Regions from separate parts of the Streptomyces sp. NPDC025618 genome, predicted to be linked through region 1. Evidence: riboswitches for the same ligand, from Rfam matches in the RefSeq annotation. Region 1 holds a riboswitch; the other holds the start of a gene.
What was found. A riboswitch is a leader RNA that binds a small molecule or an ion and turns the genes downstream of it on or off. The one in region 1 is predicted to bind thiamine pyrophosphate.

Region 1 (7,276 bases):
GCTGTCGCGGCCTCGGCCTGTTATGGAACGGGTTCTGTCCTGCAAGCCGTGGGATCGCGGAAATCGGCCCGCCAGGAGGCCGCCACCGCCTCGTCCACGGGCACCACCCAGCACGGCGGGCCGAGCCTCTCCTCCACCGCGAAGGCCGCCGTGACCTGGGAGTTCATGGTCGGTACGGTCCTGGACTTCATAGGCTTCGGGCTGGGCGCGCTGGCCGCCCGGATGCTGCCGCTGTTCCTGTCCCAGACGGTCATCAGCGCCAACCTCGTCGTCACGGCCCTGCTGAGCATCAAGCTCCTGGGCATCCGGCTGACCAAGCCCGAATGGGCGTCGATCGGTGTGGTCTGCTCCGCGCTGGTGCTGCTGGCGACCGCCGCGGGCCACGAGGGCGGCGGTGACGCCGCGCGGTCCACCCACTGGTGGCTGCTGGTCATCTCGGTCGTGCTGATGGGCGGCGGCACGGTGGCCGTACGCCTCATGGGCTCCCGGGCGGCGATCCTGGCCGGTCTGCTGTCCGGCCTCGGCTTCGGCGCGATCGGTGTGGGCGTGCGCGTCCTGGACGGCATCGACCCGTTCGACCTGCCCACCCTGCTCGCGGACCCGGCCCTCTACGCCATCCTCATATCCGGCGCCGTCGGCATGTACCTGCACACGGTCGCCCTCCAGATCGGCTCGGTCAACGGCGCCACCGCGGCGCTGGTCGTCGGCGAGACCGTCCTGCCGGGCATCATCGGCGTCCTCCTGCTCGGTGACAGCTCCCGCCCCGGCTTCGCCTGGGTCGCGGTGCTCGGCTTCCTGCTGGCGGTGACCGGCGCGGTGGCGGTCGCGTGGTTCGGCGAACCGGAGGGCGCGCCGGCGGCGGAGGCGGAAGAGAAGGAACTCCAGCCGGCGTCCGGCGGCTGACACTCCGCCGGACGTACGCGTACGGGCCGGCCGCCTGTCCCCCACGGACCAGGCGGCCGGCCCGTTCCCGTACGGTCAGGAACCGCTCAGCACCACCACGTCGTCGGCGCGGAACACCACGCCCACCCGGTCGCCCGTCTCCGGCGCGTCCCGCAGCCCGCACGCGGCCTCCAGCTCCGGGCCCTGCGCGGGCCGGAGCAGCACCACCACGTGATCGCCCCGGAAGGTCCGCCCGGTGACCGTGCAGGGCAGCCCTTCCGCCTCCGGTGCCAGGCGCACACCGGCGGGCCGTACGAGCAGACGGCAGCGGCCCTCCAGGGTCCCGGCGGGCACCGGGACCTTGCCCCACACCGTGTCGGCGCGCTCCCCGGAGACCGTCGCCCCGACCACGTTGTCGAAACCGAGGAAGCGGGCCACGAACTCCGACGCCGGCCGCTGCCAGACCTCCAGCGGGGTCCCGGCCTGCGCGATGCGGCCGTCCCGCATCACCACGACACGGTCGGCGAGCGCGAACGCCTCGCCCTGGTCGTGGGTGACGGCCAGCACGGTGGTGCCCAGCCGCCCGAAGAGCTCCCGCAGCTCCACCACGAGGCGCTCGCGCAGGCTCCGGTCGAGCTGGCCCAGTGGCTCGTCGAGCATCAGCAGCCGCGGCCGCGGGGCGAGCGCGCGGGCGAGCGCGACGCGCTGCTGCTCGCCGCCCGACAGCGCCGCGACGGGCCGCCGCTGGGCGCCCGGCAGGCCCACCATGTCGAGCAGTTCGGCCACCCGGCGCTCCGCCTCGGCGCGGCCGGTCCCGCGCATGCGCAGCCCGAAGCCGACATTGCCGCCCACGTCCCGCTGCGGGAAGAGCTGGTGGTCCTGGAACATCAGGCCCACCTCACGCCGGTGCGTCGGCACACCGGTCTGGTCGTGCCCGGAGAGGAACACCCGCCCGGCGTCCGCCCGCTGCAAGCCGGCGACCACCCGCAGCAGTGTGGACTTGCCGCTGCCGCTCGGTCCGAGCACGCACACCGTCTCGTGCTCGGCCACCTCAAGGCCGACCGCGTCCAGCGCCGCGCGCTCGCCGAAGCGGACGGTCACGCCGTCCAGTCGCAGCAGGGACATCTAGAACTCTCCCGAACGGTCGGTGCGTACGCGCTCCAGCACCAGCAGCGCCGCCGCGCACACCAGCATCAGGATCGTGCTGAGGGCCATCGCCTGGCCGTAGTTGAGCTCGCCGGGCCGGCCGAGCAGGCGTGCCACGGCCACGGGCAGCGTCGGGTTGTCGGGCCGGGCGATGAAGACGGTCGCCCCGAACTCGCCCAGTGACACGGCGAACGCGAAACCGGCCGCGACCGCCAGGGCGCGGCCCACCAGCGGCAGGTCGACCTCGCGCCAGGCGCGCAGCGGTGAGGCGCCGAGCACCGCGGCGGCCTCGCGCAGCCGGGCGTCCACCGCGCGCAGCACGGGCAGCATGGTCCGCACGACGAACGGCACGCCCACCAGGGCCTGCGCGAGCGGCACCAGGATCCACGACGTGCGCAGGTCCAGCGGCGGCTCGTCCAGGGTGATCAGGAAGCCGAAGCCGACGGTCACCGCGGAGGTGCCGAGCGGCAGCATCAGCAGCGCGTCGAAGCCGCGGACGAGCTTCCCCGCGCGCCGGGTGAGGGCGGCGGCGGCCAGGCCGCCCACGACCACCGCGATGCCGGTGGCCGCCAGCGCGTACGCCAGCGAATTGCCGATGGCCTCCAGCGGGGCGACGACGAACGTCCCGCCGTTGTCCCCCGCCGAGGCGAGGGCGCGGTAGAAGGCCAGGCCGTAGCCGTCCGGGCCGTCGAAGGAGCGCAGGGTGAGGACGACGAGCGGCACCAGCACCAGCAGCGCGATCACGGTCAGCACGGAGCCGAGCAGCGCCCACTGCGCCGCGCCGCGCGGCCTGTGGGCGGTGCGCGCGGCGTCGACGAGCCTCAGGGCGGACTCCCTGCGGCGCACGGTCCGGCCGTGCACGACGAGCAGCACGGCCACCGCGACGAACTGCACGAGCGTGAGCACGGCCGCGGTCGGCAGGTCCAGCAGCTGCGCGGTCTGCTGATAGATCTCCACCTCCAGCGTGGAGTAGCGCGGGCCGCCCAGGATCTGCACGACGCCGAAGGAGGTGAAGGTGAAGAGGAAGACCATCAGCGCCGCGGCGGCCACGGCGGGCGTCAGGGCGGGCAGCGTCACCCGCCGCCAGGCGGCGAACCGGCCCGCTCCCAGCACCCGCGCCGCCTCCTCCTGGCGCGGGTCGAGCTGCGCCCAGAGGCCGCCGACGGTCCGTACGACGACGGCGTAGTTGAAGAAGACGTGGGCGAGGAGGATCGCCCACACCGTGGTGTCCAGGCGCACGCCCCACAGCTCGTCCAGCAGCCCGCCGCGCCCGAGCAGCGCCAGGAACGCCGAGCCGACGACGACGGTCGGCAGGACGAAGGGAACGGTGACCACGGCCCGCAGCAGCTGTTTGCCGGGGAAGTCGAAGCGCGCGAAGACGTACGCGCCGGGGAGCGCGAGGGCGAGGGTCAGCGCGGTGGAGGCGAGGGCCTGCCAGGTCGTGAACCACAGGACGTGGCCGATGGCGGGGTCGGTGACGACCTCGCCGACGCGGCCGAACTGCCAGCGCCCGCCGTCCTTGAGACCGCGGGAGACGATCGCGGCGACGGGATAGGCGAAGAAGACCCCGAAGAAGGCGAGCGGCACGGCCATCAGGCCGAGCCGCACCGCCGTCGGCCGCCAGGGCCGCCGGGACCGCCCGGAGGCGCTCCTGGGGCCCTCGGACGGCTTTGCCGCGACGTCTACTTCAGGACGATCGAGGACCATGCCTTGACCCACTGCTCGCGGTTCTTGGCGATCTTCTCGGGGGCGAGCGTCGCGGGGTCGGTGACCTTCGCGCCGTACTTGGTGAACAGCTCCGGCAGCGCGGCGTCCTCGGCGGCGGGCTTGACGAACATCGTCAGCGGCATGTCCTCCTGGAACTTCCTGCTCAGCAGGAAGTCGACCAGCGCCTTGCCGCCCTCGGTGTTCTTCGCGCCGGACAGCAGTCCGGCGAACTCGATCTGGCGGAAGCACGTGCCGGTCGCGACACCGGTCGGGGCCTCCTTCGGCTCCGGCTTCACATCCATCACCTCGGCGGGCGGGCTGGAGGCGTAGGAGACGACCAGCGGCTTGTCGCCCTTGGCCTTCCGGCCCGCGGCGGAGCCGGAGAAGCGCTGGTTGTACGCCTGCTCCCAGCCGTCGACCACCTCGACGCCGTTGGCCTTGAGCTTCTTCCAGTAGTCCTGCCAGCCGGCGTCGCCGTACTTCGCGATGCTGCCGAGCTGGAAGGCCAGGCCGGGCGAGGACGTGGCGGAGTTCTCCGTGACCAGGAGGTTCTTGTACTCCGGCTTGATCAGGTCGTCGAAGGACTGCGGCGGGGCCAGCTTGTGGCCGGCGAAATACGCGCGGTCGTAGTTGACGCAGATGTCGCCGGTGTCGATCGGGGTGACCCGGTGCCGCGCGGCGTCGAGCTGGAGGTCCTTGGGGACGCGGTCCAGGCCCTTGGCCTCGTACGGCGTGAAGAGGTCCTTGTCCAGGGCGCGCGACAGGAGGGTGTTGTCGACGCCGAAGAAGACGTCGCCCTGGGGGTGCCTGGCGGAGAGGATCGCCTGGTTGACGGCCGCTCCGGCGTCACCGCTCTTGACCGTCTTGACGGTGTAGCCGCTCTGCTTCTCGAAGTCCTTGAGCACGCTGTCCGAGATCTGGAACGAGTCGTGCGAGACCAGGGTGACGGTCTTGCCGCCGTCGGTCCCGCCGGAGCCGCCCGAGCCGCAGGCGGCCAGCGCGGGCAGGCCGAGCGCGACGGCGGCCGCCGCGCCGAGGGCACGCCGGAGGTTGGTGTTCATGGTGCGTCTGACTCCCTACGCCGGTATGACCCGGATCAGGTCCGAGGGTCTGCGGCCCGTGCCGCACTCTCAGCGCTCTCGCGCTCCCCTGTCGGATTGTTCATTTGTGCGTTCGTTTGTGCGCTCGAAGGCGCGAAGGCACCGTATCAGTGCCGCCCCGGGACCGCGCTCAGCGCTCGGCCGCCGCCAGCTGCCCGCAGGCGCCGTCGATCTCCTGGCCGCGGGTGTCGCGAACGGTCACCGGCACGCCGTGCGCGGCGATCGCCTGGACGAACGCCCGCTCGTCCTCCGGCCGGGAGGCCGTCCACTTCGAGCCCGGGGTGGGGTTGAGCGGGATGAGGTTGACGTGCACGCGCTTGCCCTTGAGGAGCCGGCCGAGCAGGTCACCGCGCCACGCCTGGTCGTTGATGTCGCGGATCAGGGCGTACTCGATGGAGATGCGGCGGCCCGACTTCTCCGCGTACTCCCAGGCGGCGTCGAGGACCTCGCGGACCTTCCAGCGGGTGTTGACCGGCACCAGGGTGTCGCGCAGCTCGTCGTCGGGCGCGTGCAGCGAGACCGCGAGGCGGCACTTGAAGCCCTCGTCGGCGAAGCGGTGCATCGCGGGGACCAGGCCGACGGTGGAGACGGTGATACCGCGCTGGGAGAGGCCGAGGCCGTCCGGCTCGGGGTCGGTGAGCCGGCGGATGGCGCCGACGACCCGCTTGTAGTTGGCGAGCGGCTCGCCCATGCCCATGAAGACGATGTTGGACAGGCGCGCGGGCCCGCCGGGCACCTCGCCGTCGCGCAGCGCGCGCATGCCGTCCACGATCTGGTGCACGATCTCGGCGGCCGACAGATTGCGGTCGAGACCGGCCTGGCCCGTGGCACAGAACGGGCAGTTCATCCCGCAGCCGGCCTGGGAGCTGATGCACATGGTGACCCGGTCGGGATAGCGCATCAGCACCGACTCGACCAGCTTGCCGTCGTGCAGCCGCCAGAGGGTCTTGCGGGTGGTGTCGTCGTCGCACGAGATGTGCCGGACGACACTCATCAGCTCGGGCAGCAGCTCGGCCGCGAGCTTCTCGCGGGAGGCGGCAGGGATGTCGGTCCATGCCGCGGGGTCGTGCGCATACCGGGCGAAGTAGTGCTGCGACAGCTGCTTCGCGCGGAACGGCTTCTCGCCGATCGCGGCAACCGCCTCGCGGCGCTCGGCGGGCGAGAGGTCGGCAAGGTGCCGCGGGGGCTGCTTGGCCCCGCGCGGCGCGACGAAAGTGAGTTCTCCAGGTGCAGGCATGGTCCTACCAGTGTCGCAGACGTGCGGAGAGGGGCCCGCCGTCCTGTGGACAACGAGCCCCTCACCGAGAAAAGCGCAGGCCGGAGCCCTACGCGCTGCCGACGAAGATCACCATCAGCAGCCATACCACGGGGGCGGTGGGCAGCAGGGAGTCCAGCCGGTCCATGATCCCGCCGTGGCCGGGCAGCAGGGCGCCCATGTCCTTGATGCCCAGGTCACGCTTGATCATGGACTCGCCGAGGTCGCCCAGCGTGGCGCTGACCGCGACGGCGAGGCCGAGCAGCAGGCCCTGCCACCACTGCCCGTCGTCGATCAGGAAGCGCATGCACAGCGCGCCCGCCACCATGGCGAACAGGACGGCCCCCAGCAGGCCCTCGCGCGTCTTGCCGGGGCTGATGCGCGGCGCCAGCTTGCGCTTGCCGAACTTCCAGCCCACCGCGTACGCACCCGTGTCGCTGACGACCGTCAGGATCAGGAAGGTGAGCACTCGCCACGCGCCGTCGCCCGCGGCCAGCATCAGGGCCACGAAGGTGGCCAGGAAGGGCACGTAGAACGCGGCGAAGATGCCCGCCGTGACATCCCTGAGATAGCCGTCCGGCGGCTCGGGCATCCGCCACACCAGCACGGCGAGCGCGCTGAACGCCATGGCCACCCACGCGCCCTCGGCACCGCTCGCGTAGCCGGCGATGACCATGGCGGCACCGCCGAGCGCGAGCGGCACCAGCGGGGCCTTGATCGCCTTCCGCTCGGCCAGGCGGGAGGTCAGCTCCCACAGCCCGACGACGACGGCGACGACGATCACGCCGAGGAAGACGGGCTTGTAGATGAACAAGGAGGCGAGAATGACCGCGCCGAGGCCCAGTCCCACCCCTATCGCGGCCCGGAGATCGCGGCCGGCGCTCTTCTTCCCGGCCTTGGGCGCCTGGGGAACTGCAGGCTCCGGGGCAGAATCCTGGGGCCGGATGTCGGGCTCCTGTTCATCACGGAACAGGGGGCCGCGCAGGTGGGCGGCCCCCTCGTCACGGTCGTCCTGGTCTCCGCCTGAGGAGGGCACGATGGGCATGGGCCGAGTCTGCGCCGCGGCGCCCGCCTCATGCACAGGACCCGCCGAGCCCGGGCGCACGTCCCCTCCGAGCGAGGGGGAGGGTCCGCGGTCGGTGGACCCCCAGTACCCGGCGCTCGACGGGGCCCCCCAGGATGTGTC
Region 2 (7,276 bases), on a different contig from region 1:
AGCAGCCGCTCGCCGTAGCGGGCGGACGGGAAGGACGCGCAGTCGCCGACCGCGTAGACATCGGGCACGGAGGTGCGCAGCCGGTCGTCGGTGAGCACCGAGCGGTCGGCGGCCAGCTCGACGCCCGACCCCTCCAGCCACTCCGTCGCCGGGCGGGCGCCGATGCCCACGAGCACCGCGTCCGCGGGCAGCCGGGTGCCGTCGGCCAGCACCACGGCGCCGGGCTCCACGGCGGCCACGCGCGCGCCGGTGAGCAGGCGGGCGCCGCTGTCGGCGTACCAGGCGACCATGTGGGCGGCGACCTCGGCGGGCAGGGCGCCGGCCAGCGGCCGGTCCGCGGCCTCGACGACCGTCACCCGGCAGCCCGCCTCGCGCGCGGCGGTGGCGAACTCGGCGCCGATCCACCCGGCGCCGACCGCCACCACGTCGCGCTGCCCGGCGAGCACCGGGCGCAGCCGCTCCGCGTCGTCCAGGGTGCGCAGCAGGTGCACGCCCGGCATACCCGCGCTGCCGGGCAGCTCGACGGGCCGCGCGCCGGTCGCGATGACCAGCACGTCGTACGGCACGGGGCCCGCGGAGGTCTCCAGCAGGTACTCGCCGGCGCGCAGCCGGGTGACCTCCCGGCCGAGTTCGAGGTCTATGCCGAGGGAGGCGAAGTCCACCTCGAAGGCGGACCCCTCGGCCTTGCCCAGCAGCACCGCCTTGGAGAGCGGCGGCCTGTCGTACGGCTGGTGGGGCTCGGCGCCCAGCAGGGTGATCGTGCCGGTCCAGCCCTGCTCGCGCAGGGCGACGGCGGTCTGCACCCCGGCCATTCCGGCGCCGACGATGACAGCGCGCCGGTCACTCGTGGTCTGCGGTTCCATCCGGTGCTCGCTCACCCGATCAACTCTAGGGCGGCGGCCGGTCCCGACCGGAGCACCGCGTAGCGAGACCTCTGACACAACGTCACGATGTTTGACGCGCCCCACTGCCGCGCATGCCCCCTCCGGCGCCCCCGTCCGGCCTTCCGGACGGTTCGCGGCCCGTACTAGGGTGGCCGCTGTACAAGCACTCGCGGGAGCCCGGACGGACCGGGCTGAGAGGGAGGCTGGCCGGCCTCCGACCGTACGAACCTGATCCGGGTCATGCCGGCGAAGGGAGGGGCTGGACGCCCATGCACGCGTCTTCAACAGCGTCACCGGGGACGTACGACGTCCTCGTGATCGGCGGCGGTGTCATCGGTCTGGTCACGGCGTGGCGGGCCGCGCAGCGGGGCCTGCGCACCGCCGTCGCGGATCCCGCGCCGGGCGGCGGCGCGGCCCAGGTGGCGGCCGGGATGCTGGCCGCGGTGACCGAGCTGCACTACGGCGAGCAGGAACTGCTCGCGCTCAATCTGGCGTCCGCCCGGCGCTATCCGGATTTCACGGCGGAGCTGGAGGAGGCGAGCGGCCAGGACACCGGCTACCGCGCCTGCGGGACCCTCGCCGTCGCCCTCGACGCCGACGACCGGGCCCATCTGCGGGAGCTGCACGCCCTTCAGCAGCGGTGCGGGCTGGACGCCCAATGGCTGTCGGGGCGTGAGTGCCGCCGGCTGGAGCCGATGCTCGCGCCGGGCGTGCGCGGCGGCGTGCGCGTGGACGGCGACCACCAGACCGACCCCCGGCGGCTCGCCGGTGCCCTGCTGACGGCCTGCGGGCGGGCGGGGGTCGCCTTCCACCGCACGGAGGCCGTACGGCTGCTGCTCTCCGGCGACCGGGCCACCGGCGCCGAGCTCGCCGACGGCACCCGCGTGCGGGCCGGCCGGACCGTGCTCGCGGCGGGCAGCCGCAGCGGCGCCCTCGCGGACGTCCCCCCGCACGTCCTGCCGCCGGTGCGCCCCGTCAAGGGCCAGATCCTGCGGCTGCGCGTGCCCGGCGCGTACGCGCCCTTCCTGTCCCGGACCGTGCGGGCGGTCGTGCGCGGCGGCCACGTCTATCTGGTGCCGCGCGAGAACGGCGAGCTGGTCGTCGGCGCGACCACCGAGGAGCTCGGCTGGGACACCACCGTCACCGCGGGCGGCGTCTACGAACTGCTGCGCGACGCCCATGAGCTGGTCCCCGGCATCACCGAGCTGCCCCTGGTGGAGACCCGCGCCGGGCTGCGCCCCGGCTCGCCCGACAACGCCCCGCTGCTGGGCCCCACCGCCCTGCCCGGCCTGCTCGCCGCCACCGGCCACTACCGCAACGGCGTGCTCCTCGCCCCCCTGACCGGCGAGGTGATGGCCGAGGCGCTGACCACCGGACGGCTGCCGGACGAGGCCCGCCCGTTCTCTCCTCTCCGCTTCTCGAACGCGCTCCAGGAGCTGCCCGTATGAACCCCATGGACCCCACCGACAGCCCCGAGGCCCACGTCGGCATCAGCGTCAACGGCGAGAGCCGCTCGGTGCCCCGGGGCCTGACCCTCGACGGCCTGGTGGCCTCCTTGACCACCGCCCACAGCGGGGTCGCTGCCGCCCTCAACGAAGCCGTCGTACCGCGCGGCCAGTGGCCCGGCACCACGCTCGGCGAGGGTGACCGCGTCGAGGTCCTCACCGCAGTGCAGGGAGGCTGATCAGCCCAGATGGCAGACGATCTGCTCACCATCGCCGGCACCACCTTCACGTCCCGCCTGATCATGGGCACGGGCGGCGCGCCCAGCCTGGACGTCCTGGAGCGCGCGCTGCTGGCCTCCGGCACCGAGCTGACCACCGTCGCGATGCGGCGGCTGGCCACGAACGTACGGGGCTCGGTGCTGTCGCTGCTGGCCCGGCACGACATCCGGGTCCTGCCGAACACGGCGGGCTGCTACACCGCCGGCGAGGCCGTGCTCACCGCGCGGCTGGCCCGGGAGGCGCTCGGCACGGACTGGGTCAAGCTGGAAGTGATCGCCGACGAGCGCACGCTGCTGCCCGACCCGGTCGAGCTGCTGGAAGCGGCGGAGATCCTGGTGGACGACGGCTTCACGGTGCTGCCGTACACCAACGACGACCCGGTCCTCGCCCGCCGCCTGGAGGACGCCGGATGCGCGGCGATCATGCCGCTGGGCTCGCCCATCGGCTCCGGCCTGGGCATCCGCAACCCGCACAACTTCCAGCTGATCACCGAGCGGGCCGGGGTCCCGGTGATCCTGGACGCGGGCGCGGGCACGGCGTCGGACGCGGCGATCGCGATGGAGCTCGGCTGCTCGGCGGTGATGCTCGCCTCGGCGGTCACCCGCGCGCAGGACCCGGCGCTGATGGCGGAGGCGATGCGCCACGCGGTCGAGGGCGGCCGCCTCGCCTTTCGAGCGGGCCGCATCCCGCGCCGCCACTTCGCGCAGGCGTCCTCCCCCACGGAGGGCCGGGCGAACTTCGACCCGGAACGGCCTGCTTTCGGCGACGGCGGGTAGCTCGGGTTGATCTCGCGGGTCGGCTGCGGGGGGTTGTGTCCGCACCACCGCTGCGCGGCGGTGTCCTCAAACGCCCCCAGCTACCGCTGGGAGGTGCCCCCAACGGGCTAGTTGTACGGATCCGTGGTCTCAACCCTGCGGGTTCGTTCGCCGCCTGCGGCGGAGAGCGCCCTGCGGGCGCGTCCTCAAACGCCGGACAGGCTGAGTAGTTGCCCGGAGCGGGTCTTGAACAGTGCGGCCCGCGGGCTCGAAGCCTACGGTTCGCGAATCCAGCCCGTTGGGGGCACCTCCCAGCGGTAGCTGGGGGAGATTGAGGACACGCCCGCAGGGCGTCACCCGCCGCAGGCGGCAATGGCCCCGCAGGGACAAGATCACGGATCCGCGAAACCAACCCGCCGGGGGGCACCCCTCCAGGGCCCGGGACCCCCCGGAAAGAAGGCCGCTAGGGGCCACCCCTAAACGGCTCATAGACTCCTAGCGTGGATACGACGCTAGGAGACCCGCTTGTCGGGCACGTGCTCGACGGCCGCTACCGGGTCGAGGCCCGGATCGCCGTCGGCGGCATGGCCACGGTCTACCGCGCCCTCGACACGCGGCTCGACCGGGTGCTCGCCCTGAAGGTGATGCACCCGGGGCTCGCCGCCGACGAGGTCTTCGTGGAACGCTTCATCCGCGAGGCCAAGTCCGTGGCCCGGCTCGATCACCCGAACGTGGTGGGCGTCTTCGACCAGGGCACGGACGGCACGTACGTCTATCTCGCGATGGAGTACGTGGCCGGATGCACCCTGCGTGACGTGCTGCGCGAGCGCGGGGCCCTCCAGCCGCGCGCCGCGCTCGACATCGCCGAGCCGGTGCTCGCGGCGCTCGGCGCGGCCCACCTCGCGGGTCTCGTCCACCGGGACATGAAGCCGGAGAACGTGCTGATCGGGGACGACGGCCGGGTGAAGGTCGCCGACTTCGGGCTCGTCCGGGCCGTGGACACCAACTCCACGGCGTCCACCGGCTCGGTCCTCGGCACGGTGTCGTATCTGGCCCCCGAGCAGATGGAACACGGCACGGCCGACACCCGGGTGGACGTCTACGCCTGCGGTGTCGTCCTCTACGAAATGCTCACCGGCGCCAAGCCGCACACCGGCAGCACCCCGGCGCAGGTCCTCTACCAGCACCTTCACGAGGACGTGCCGCCGCCGTCGGCGGCCGTACCGGGGCTGGCCCCGCGGCTGGACGAACTGGTGGCCCAGGCCACCGCGCGCGACCCGCAGCAACGCCCGGCGGACGCGGTGGGCCTGCTGGCCCTGGTCCGCGCCACCCGCGAGGCGCTGTCCGACGAGCAGCTGGACGCCATGCCTCCGCTCGCGCGGACGCCGGAGCAGGGGGCGGCGAGCGGCTCGGAGGACCGTACGAGCGTGATCCCGCGGCCCGTCGCGGCCCGGCCCCTGCCGCTCGCTGCGGACGAGCGGCTCAACCGCACGACGCGGCTGGAGCAGCCGCCCGCTCCCCCGGCCCCGCCGGCCGCCCCGGCGGCACGGACCGGCCGGCCCCGGCGCAGGCCGAGCCGCACCCTGCTCGCGGTGCTCGCGGCGGTCCTGCTGGCGGTGGTGGGCACGGGCGTCTGGTACATCAACTCCGGCCAGTTCACGACCGTCCCGGCCGTCCTGGACATGACCCAGGACAAGGCCGAGCAGTCGCTCCACAAGGCCGGGCTCGGGATGAGGACGAAGCAGGACTTCAGCGACACCGTCGAGCGGGGGCACGTCATCTCGACGGACCCCGGCCCCGGCGGCCGCGTGCGCAACACCGGCAAGGTGACGGTCACCCTGTCGAAGGGCCCGGCGCGGGCCGAGGTGCCCAATGTCGTCGGCATGACCCTCGACGAGGCGAAGCGGAAGATCGAGGGCGCGGGCCTGACGGTCGGCGAGGTCGGCAAGCAGTTCAGCGGCGAGACCCCGCAGGGCTCGGTGCTGGCCACCGACCCCAAGCCGGGGGCGGAGCGCAGGCCCGACACCCCCGTCGCGCTGACCGTGAGCAAGGGCGCGGCCCTGAGCGTGCCGAAGGTGCAGGGCATGACCGTCGCGGCGGCCACCTCGGCGCTGGCGGACAAGGGGCTGAAGGCCGAGGTCTCGGACACCCAGGTCTACTCCGACGCCCCCAAGGGCTCGGTGGCGGCGCAGTCGCCCGGCGACGGGGAGCAACTGGCCAAGGGCGACACGGTCACGCTCACCGTCTCCAAGGGCAAGGAGATGGTGACGGTCCCGGACGTCACCGGCAAGAGCGAGGCCGAGGCCAGGCAGGCCCTCACCGCCGCGGGCTTCAAGGTCAGCGTGGACAAGCCGTTCTTCTTCCCGCGCGACTCGGTCGACAGCCAGTCCGTCAAGGGCGGCGACCAGGCGGCCAAGGGCGACACCATCACCATCCGGATGAAGGGCGGGCTGTAGGGATGGCTGAGCTTTCCGGGCCCTCCGGCCTTCTCCCGGCCCCGCGCGTCCGCAACCCCGTCGGCGGGCACATCCCCGTCGCCGGGGGCCTCGCGAAGACCGGCCTGCCGTACGCGCGGACGATGGGCGCCGAGACGGTGCAGGTCTTCGTCGCCAACCCGCGCGGCTGGGCGACGCCCACCGGTGACCGGCGGCAGGACGAGGAGTTCCGGGCGGCCTGTGAGCGGGAGTCGCTCCCGGTCTGGGTGCACGCCCCCTATCTGATCAACTTCGGCTCCCACACCGGGGCGACGGTCGAGCTGTCCGGGGAGTCCCTGCGGCACTCGCTGCGCCGGGGGCGGGCGATCGGCGCCCTCGGTGTCGTCGTCCACACGGGCTCGGCCACCGGTGGCCGCCCGCGGCCGGAGGCGCTGGCCCAGGTCCACGAGCGGCTGCTGCCGCTGCTGGACGAGCTGACCCACGACGACGACCCGTGGCTGCTGCTGGAGCCGACGGCCGGGCAGGGCGCGTCGCTCTGCTCGCTGGTCGAGGATCTCGGCCCGTACTTCGACGCGCTGGAGCGCCACCCGAAGCTCGGCGTGTGCCTGGACACCTGCCATGTGTTCGCGGCGGGCCACGACCTCGCCGAGCCGGGCGGGATGAAGCGGACGCTCGACGAGCTGGTGGACGTGGTGGGCGAGGGACGGCTCCGGCTGATCCACGCGAACGACTCCAAGGAGGGCGTCGGCGCGCACCGGGACCGGCACGAGAACATCGGTTCCGGCCATATCGGGGCCGAGCCCTTCGCGGAGCTTTTCGGCCATCCCGCGACAGCGGGTGTGCCGCTGGTCATCGAGACCCCCGGCGGGCCGGAGGGACACGCGGCCGATGTGGCGCGGCTGAAGGGGCTGCGGGACGGCCTCGCGGTCTGACGGGCTTTTCGCCCAGGCGCTCAGACCTCCGGCCCGTCGCCCGGTTTCTCCTGGTAGGAATAGCGCTGCTCCTGCCAGGGGTCACCCACGTTGTGGTATCCGCGCTCTTCCCAGAAACCCCGGCGGTCGGCCGTCATGTACTCCACGCCGCGCACCCATTTGGGCCCCTTCCACGCATAGAGGTGCGGGACCACCAGGCGTACGGGAAAACCGTGCTCGGCGGTGAGGAGCTCGCCGTCCTTATGGGTCGCGAAGATGCTCTGCTCGGCCGCGAAATCGGCCAGCCGGAGATTTGAGCAGAAGCCGTATTCCGCCCACACCATCACATGCGTGACCTCGGGGGCGGGCGGGGCGAGTCCGAGGATCGTCCGTGCGGGGACACCACCCCATTCGGCGTCCAGCATGCTGTATTTCGTGACACAGTGCAGATCCGCCACCACCGTCGAATACGGCAGGGCGGAGAACTCCTCGTGCGTCCAGCAGTGCTTGTCGCCGTCGGCGGTCGACCCGAAGACACGGAACTCCCAGCGCTCCGGCCTGAACTTC

Region 2: another riboswitch for thiamine pyrophosphate. It lies ahead of thiO (glycine oxidase ThiO); the one in region 1 lies ahead of ACZ4A5_RS08250 (thiamine ABC transporter substrate-binding protein).

What each region holds. Positions count from the first base shown of each region.
Region 1 covers NZ_JBVHLW010000006.1:38,517-45,792, forward strand. Annotated here, with positions in the region: gene ACZ4A5_RS08235 (DMT family protein) at 1-903, shown strand, start outside; gene ACZ4A5_RS08240 (ABC transporter ATP-binding protein) at 979-2,007, opposite strand; gene ACZ4A5_RS08245 (ABC transporter permease) at 2,008-3,621, opposite strand; gene ACZ4A5_RS08250 (thiamine ABC transporter substrate-binding protein) at 3,711-4,796, opposite strand; TPP riboswitch at 4,792-4,896, opposite strand; gene rlmN (dual-specificity RNA methyltransferase RlmN) at 4,966-6,072, opposite strand; gene ACZ4A5_RS08260 (phosphatidate cytidylyltransferase) at 6,161-7,276, opposite strand, start outside.
Region 2 covers NZ_JBVHLW010000001.1:208,703-215,978, forward strand. Annotated here, with positions in the region: gene ACZ4A5_RS00920 (NAD(P)/FAD-dependent oxidoreductase) at 1-863, opposite strand, end outside; TPP riboswitch at 1,044-1,156, shown strand; gene thiO (glycine oxidase ThiO) at 1,154-2,332, shown strand; gene thiS (sulfur carrier protein ThiS) at 2,329-2,568, shown strand; gene ACZ4A5_RS00935 (thiazole synthase) at 2,578-3,384, shown strand; gene pknB (Stk1 family PASTA domain-containing Ser/Thr kinase) at 3,864-5,819, shown strand; gene ACZ4A5_RS00945 (deoxyribonuclease IV) at 5,822-6,730, shown strand; gene ACZ4A5_RS00950 (sulfite oxidase-like oxidoreductase) at 6,751-7,276, opposite strand, start outside.